2 regions of the Microbacterium soli genome follow, and region 1 is predicted to be linked to the other one. Evidence: riboswitches for the same ligand, from Rfam matches in the RefSeq annotation. Region 1 holds a riboswitch; the other holds the start of a gene.
The links. Region 1 has a riboswitch for ZMP and ZTP ahead of ABD770_RS05075 (phosphoribosylaminoimidazolecarboxamide formyltransferase). Riboswitches for the same ligand answer to the same signal wherever they lie in the genome.
Positions count from the first base shown of each region.

Region 2: another riboswitch for ZMP and ZTP. It lies ahead of glyA (serine hydroxymethyltransferase); the one in region 1 lies ahead of ABD770_RS05075 (phosphoribosylaminoimidazolecarboxamide formyltransferase).

Region 1 covers NZ_BAABCP010000001.1:1,100,409-1,103,677, forward strand. The annotation lists gene ABD770_RS05070 (iron-siderophore ABC transporter substrate-binding protein) at 1-122, opposite strand, end outside; gene ABD770_RS05075 (phosphoribosylaminoimidazolecarboxamide formyltransferase) at 254-1,378, opposite strand; ZMP/ZTP riboswitch at 1,398-1,475, opposite strand; gene ABD770_RS05080 (FUSC family protein) at 1,585-2,622, shown strand; gene ABD770_RS05085 (SulP family inorganic anion transporter) at 2,635-3,269, opposite strand, start outside.
Region 2 covers NZ_BAABCP010000001.1:597,139-600,407, forward strand. The annotation lists gene ABD770_RS02800 (bifunctional methylenetetrahydrofolate dehydrogenase/methenyltetrahydrofolate cyclohydrolase) at 1-188, opposite strand, end outside; gene glyA (serine hydroxymethyltransferase) at 185-1,459, opposite strand; ZMP/ZTP riboswitch at 1,496-1,580, opposite strand; gene ABD770_RS02810 (N-acetylglucosamine-6-phosphate deacetylase) at 1,715-2,905, shown strand.

The sequences.
Region 1 (3,269 bases):
CCGGCATCCGCTCCTGTGTCGGCATCGGCGGCGGCCGTGTCGGGCGCGGAGCCGGAGCAGGCCGCCAGGCCGAGGACGAGAGCGGTGGCCGCGACGGCGCCGAGGATTCGGGAAGTGCGCACAGGCGTTCCTTCACTGTGAGAGGGCAGGGGTGCTGAAGTCAGCGTAGGTAAGCCTACCCTTACTCCATTGTCACGCTCAAGGGTGTGACAGATCCTCGTGCTGCTGCCGGTCCCGAGGAGGCCGGCCCGGCTCAGTGGTGGAACAGGCGCAGTCCCGTCGTGACGAGGGGGATGCCGTGCTCGGCGGCGGCCGCCGCGACCTCGTCCGAGCGCGTCGAGCCGCCGGGCTCGACGATCGTGCCCACGCCGAACTCCGCGGCGTGGTCGACGTTGTCGCGGAACGGGAGGAAGCCGTCCGAGACGAGGGTGACGTCGTCGAGCCGCTGTGCCCACTCCGCTCGCCAGCCGTCATCGCCGTACCGGCCCGCGGCCTCCGCACCGAAGAGCCCCTCGAACTCGACGAGCTGCGCGCGGGTCATCTCGGCGCCGGCGAAGCGCACCTGCCAGTTCAGGCGGTCCTGCCTGCGCATCCCCTCGACGGTCGGCAGCTCACGGACGAACGGATGCCGGCGCAGCCACCACACGCGGGCCTTGGCCCCCGCGAGGCGCACGCAGTCGACGCGGTTCTGCTGCCCGGCGCCGATGCCGACCGCCGCGCCGTCGCGCACGAGCACGACGGAGTTCGACTGCGTGTAGCGCGCGGTGGCCATCCCGAGCAGGGCGTCGCGGCGGTGGCGCCCGTCCAGCACGCCCGCCGGGAGCGCGGCGGCCAGGTCCGCGGCATCCCGGTCCTGCTCGATGACGGTGCCGAGCACCTCACGACGCTCGCGCGCCGGCGGCGCCCAGTCGGCACCGGCCTCGAAGACGAGGAACCGGCCGGACTTCTTCCCACTGAGGACGCCCACCGTGCCCTCCTCGTAGCCGGGGGCGATCACGGCGTCGCAGATGACCGTGCGCAGGAACTCCGCGGTCTCGGCATCCACCGGCCGCGACAGCGCCACCACGTCCCCGAAGGACGACTTCGGGTCGGCATCGCGGGCCCGCACGTAGGCCGAGATCAGGGTGTCCTCACCCACACCGGACGTGCGCCAGGTCTCGGCGGCGACCTCGTCGACGGGCCCGGCCAGGGCCGCACCCGCGGGGGACACGTGCTTGAACGACGCCGCCGCGGGGAGGCCACCCGCCTCATCGGCCTCGCGCACGAGCGCGAACGCGTTGAGCGCGTCGAGGTAGTTGATCAGCGAAGGCTCGCCGTTGAGGACGGCGGGGCCGCCTTCGACCGAGGCGGACTGGTGCGGATTCATTCCGTAGCGCATGGATGCTCCCATCTGTCGTGATGGGCACCCAGGCGGTCGATGCCGTGTTCTCGCGCTCCCTGCCGGTCATCCGGCTTCGCCAGTCGCCCACCCAGGATACCGGCCGCCGCTGAGGTGATGTCCTCACCGTGGAGCGGGGCGCCGGAGGGGCTGTGGCAGGCGGGCAGGGTACGGCGGGCGGCTGCCTGCGCGACTACCGTGGACGCATGCGCTTCCCCGCCGCGATCCGTGCCGCACGCCGTGCACCGCTCCTGCAGGTGCTGAAGTCGGCCGCGGCGACCATCGCCGCCTGGTTCCTCGCCGCGTGGCTGATGCCCGGCCCGCTGCCGGTGTTCGCCGCGATCGCGGCACTGCTGGTGGTGCAGCCCAGCGTGAACCAGTCGCTGTCCAAGGCCGTCGAGCGCAGCATCGGCGTCATCGTCGGCGTCGTCATCGCCGTGCTCCTGAGCGCGCTGCTCGGCCCGCAGGGCTGGGTGGTCCCGGCATCCGTCGTGGTGGCGATGCTCGTCGCGTGGGCGCTGCGCGCGTCGACGGGCACGGGGAACCAGGTGGCGATCTCCGCGGTGCTGGTGCTCGCACTGGGTTCGTCGAGCCCCGACTACGCCACCACCCGCATCATCGAGACCCTCATCGGCGCGGCAGTCGGGTTCGCCATCAACGTCGCCGTCGTCCCTCCCGTGCTCACCTCCCCCGCCCGCCGGGACATCGGGCTGCTGGGGCGCGAGCTCGCGGCGTCCCTCGACCGTCTCGCCGACGCGCTGCCGAGCACCAGGACGAGCGCCGAGCTGCACGAGCTGCTGCTGCAGGCGCGTCTGCTGCGCCCCATGAAGGACGCCGCCGAGGCATCCCTGGCATCCGCGGAGGAGTCGCTGTCCCTGAACCCCAGGAGGTCGCGGCACCGGGACGAGCTCGTCGAGCTGCGCGCGCTGTTCGATCGTCTCTCCCCGGTGACCACGCAGGTGATCGGGATGACCAGGGCGTACTTCGACCACTACGACGACTCGCTCGTCGGCGACCCGTTGGTGCGGGCGATCGCCGAGCAGCTGCGGCGCGCCGGGCACGACACGCGCCTGGCCGTCCAGCGGGCGGATGCCGCACCCGAGCCCGATGTCCTGACCTCGGCGGTGCCCGCGCTCACCGCCCCGCTGACGACGCGCCCACCCGCACCCGAGCACTGGGTGCTGATCGGGTCGCTCATGGAGGACCTCCGCCGCATCCACGGCGAGCTGCGCGACGAGGTCTGATTCGGCGGCGGGTCAACGCGCGGCGCGGACGATGTGGCTGCGGGCGTGCGCGACGGCGGTGCCCAGCTCGTCGAAAAGATGGTTCTGGTGGCGCAGTGAGCGCAGCACCCCCACATGCTCGGCGAGCTTGAGATGCCGCGGCTGGATGCCCTTGACGAGCACCGTGATGCCGCGGCGCTCCAGCGATACGATCATGTCGGTGATCACCTGCGCGCCGGTGGCATCGAGGATCTGCAGCTGCGACATCCGAAGCACGACCACCTCGATGTCGCGCAGCGCGATGACGCGCTCCATCATCCGCTCGGCGGCGCCGAAGAACAGCGCCCCCTCGATCCGGAACACGGCGATGCGCTCGTCACCGGGCTGTGCGGCGCCGGGCAGCTCCTCGCGGTGCACGCCGCTGGCCTTGGCGAGCTGGCGCAGCGCGAAGAATCCTGCCGCGAGCACGCCGATCAGCACGGCGTAGACGAGGTCGACGCTGACGGTGATGATCGCGGTGACGACGAAGACCACGGCATCCGATCGCGTCGATCCCATCACCGCACGGACCGTCGACGGGGCGACCATGCGGCACGAGGTCACCATGAGCACCCCCGCGAGCGCCGCCAGCGGGATCTGCGAGACGACGGCCGCGCCCACGAGCACGA
Region 2 (3,269 bases), 500 kb from region 1:
TTCATGCCGATGGCCTCGGACTGGCGGTGCTTCATGCCGACGTACAGCTGGGATGCGGGGTCGGCGCCCACCAGCACGGTGGCGATACCGGGGACGACGCCGCGCTCGCGCAGCGCCGCCACTCGCTCGGCCAGCTCGCTCTTGATCGCCGCCGCAGCGGCCTTCCCGTCGAGGAGCTTCGCGGTCACTGCTGCAGCCCGGGGTACAGCGGGAACGCCTCGGCCAGCGTTGCGACGCGGGCACGCAGCGCCTCCACGTCGGCACCGGGCTGGAGCGCGAGGGCGATGACGTCGGCGACCTCGGTGAACTCCGCGTCTCCGAAGCCGCGGGTGGCGAGTGCCGGCGTGCCGATGCGCAGGCCCGAGGTGATCATCGGCGGGCGCGGGTCGTTGGGGACCGCGTTGCGGTTCACGGTGATGTGGATCTCGTGCAGCAGGTCCTCTGCCTGCTTGCCGTCGATCTCGGCGTCACGCAGGTCCACGAGCACGAGGTGCACATCCGTGCCGCCGGAGCGCACGGCGATGCCCGCGTCCTTCACGTCCTGCTGCGAGAGACGCTCGGCGATGATCTTCGCGCCCGACAGCACGCGCTGCTGGCGCTCGGCGAACTCGGGGGTCGCGGCGAGCTTGAACGCCGTGGCCTTGGCCGCGACGACGTGCATGAGCGGGCCGCCCTGCTGCCCCGGGAACACGGCCGAGTTGATCTTCTTGGCGATGTCGGCGTCGTTGGTGAGGATGAAGCCCGAGCGCGGTCCGCCGATGGTCTTGTGCACGGTCGAGGAGACGACGTGCGCGTGCGGCACGGGACTCGGGTGCAGGCCCGCGGCGACGAGCCCGGCGAAGTGCGCCATGTCGACCCACAGCAGCGCGCCGACCTCATCGGCGATGGCGCGGAACGCGGCGAAGTCCAGCTGGCGGGGGTACGCCGACCAGCCGGCGATGATGACCTTCGGCTTGTGCTCGATGGCCAGCGCGCGGACCTCGTCCATGTCGATGACGGAGGTCTCCGGGTTCACCCCGTACGCGACGATGTTGTACAGCCGGCCGGAGAAGTTGATCTTCATGCCGTGGGTGAGGTGCCCGCCCTGGTCGAGCGAGAGTCCCAGGAGGGTGTCGCCCGGGCGCGCGATGGCGTGCAGCACGGCGGCGTTGGCCGATGCGCCGGAGTGCGGCTGAACGTTCGCGAACTCGGAGCCGAACAGCGCCTTGGCGCGCTCGATCGCCAGGGATTCGGCGACATCGACCTCCTCGCAACCGCCGTAGTAGCGACGGCCGGGGTAGCCCTCGGCGTACTTGTTGGTGAGCACCGAACCCTGCGACTGCAGCACGGAGACGGGCACGAAGTTCTCGGACGCGATCATCTCGAGGTAGGTGCGCTGCCGGTTCAGCTCGCGCTCGAGCACCTCGGCGATCTCCGGGTCGACCTCGGCGAGCGGCGCGTTGAAGTATCGGTCGGTCATGGCAATCTCCTGTTCACATGGGAAAGGGGTGTGTTCCTCATCGGCCCAGGCGCGCGGTCGAACTCCTCGAGGTCGCTCCCCGGTGGTCACACCCACCCAGACGCCAGTCGCGACCACATGAGTTTACCGGATGCCGATGCCGTGTGTCCGGCGCGTCCGCACGGCGCGTCCGCGCTCCCGACGGTTTCGCGAGAGACTGGAGCGCGACGGCGCGCGCACCGCGTCCGCCGCACCGCACACCCCCTGGAGCGCACGATGACACCGACCACCCCCTCCCGCGGCTCGCGGCTCATCCATTCCGTCCGGATCGTCGACGGCGACGGCTCGATCACGGAGGACGGCTGGGTGCGCTTCGAGGCCGGCATCGTGTCCGCGCGCGGCACGGGGTCGGACAGACCGGATGCCGACGAGGTCGTCGACGCCGCCGCCGTCGCCGGACCGGCGGCCGTCCTCACTCCCGGCTTCGTCGACATCCACGGGCACGGTGGCGCGGGAGCCGCGTACGACTCCGGCGCGGATGCCATCCGCACCGGCCGGGACATGCATCGCGAGCACGGTACGACGCGCGCGGTCATCTCCCTCGTCACCGCCACGATCGACCAGCTCGCCGAGCAGGTGGCGACGATCGCCGACCTGGTGCAGACGGATGCCGGGGTGCTCGGCAGTCACCTCGAGGGCCCGTTCCTCGACCCCGGCCACCACGGCGCACACGAGCCGTCGCTGCTGCGCGATCCCGATGCCGACGCCATCGCGCGCCTGCTGGAGGCGGGGCGCGGGACGGTGCGGCAGGTGACGCTGGCACCGGAGCTGCCCGGCGGCATCGACGCGGTGCGCCAGATCACGGCGGCGGGTGCGGCTGTGGCCGTGGGGCACACGAACGCGGATGCCGGGATGGCCCGCGCCGCCTTCGAGGCCGGCGCCTCGATCCTCACCCACGCCTTCAACGCGATGAACGGCATCCATCACCGCGCGCCCGGCCCCGTGCTCATCGCCGCGGCCGATCACAGGGTCGTCCTGGAGGGCATCGCCGACAACATCCATCTCGACCCGCACATCATCAAACTGCTCTTCGATGCGGCACCGGGCCGGGTGGCGCTCATCACGGATGCGATGGCGGCGGCGGGCAGCGCGGACGGCCACTACGACCTGGGCGCGGTGAAGGTGACCGTCACCGACGGGGTGGCGCGCACCGACGCCGACGGGGCGATCGCCGGATCCACGCTCAGACAGGATGCCGCGCTGCGCAACGCGGTCGACGCGGGCGTCGCCCTCGGCGAGGCCGTGCGGGCGCTGACGGCGACACCGGCGTCCGCGGTGGGCTTCGGCGGCTCGCTGGGTCTGCTGCACCCGGGTTTCACGGCGGATGCCGTGCTGCTGGACGCCGACCTCGCCGTCCGCGGCGTATGGACGGGCGCCGCGCCGGTGCACCGTTCCGCGGTGAGCTGATCCCGCCGGCGCCGCGCACACGCGCGGGCATCGGCGAGGCGGGACCACCGGTCTCCCCAGCTCGGCGGCCCCGCCTCTCCTCGAGCCGATCAGGTCGGAGTCTCCTCCCCCGAGGACTCCGTCCCGACCACGTTCTCCGCCGCGACGCTGTCGCGACGACTCCATCCGCACCGCCCCCCGGTGGTGGCATCAGGAGTGCTCTACGAGAAGAGACGGCGCAGGACGGGTTTCATTACGCCGGTTCGTGAAAATCTTCCGAACGGATTCTGGGAGCGCTCCTGAAGGTTGTGGACAGGGGTGGCCTTCGCGCGCGTTTCAGGGGAGAATGTCGAAGACGCGTGATGAATGAGCCATCCACGCGTCT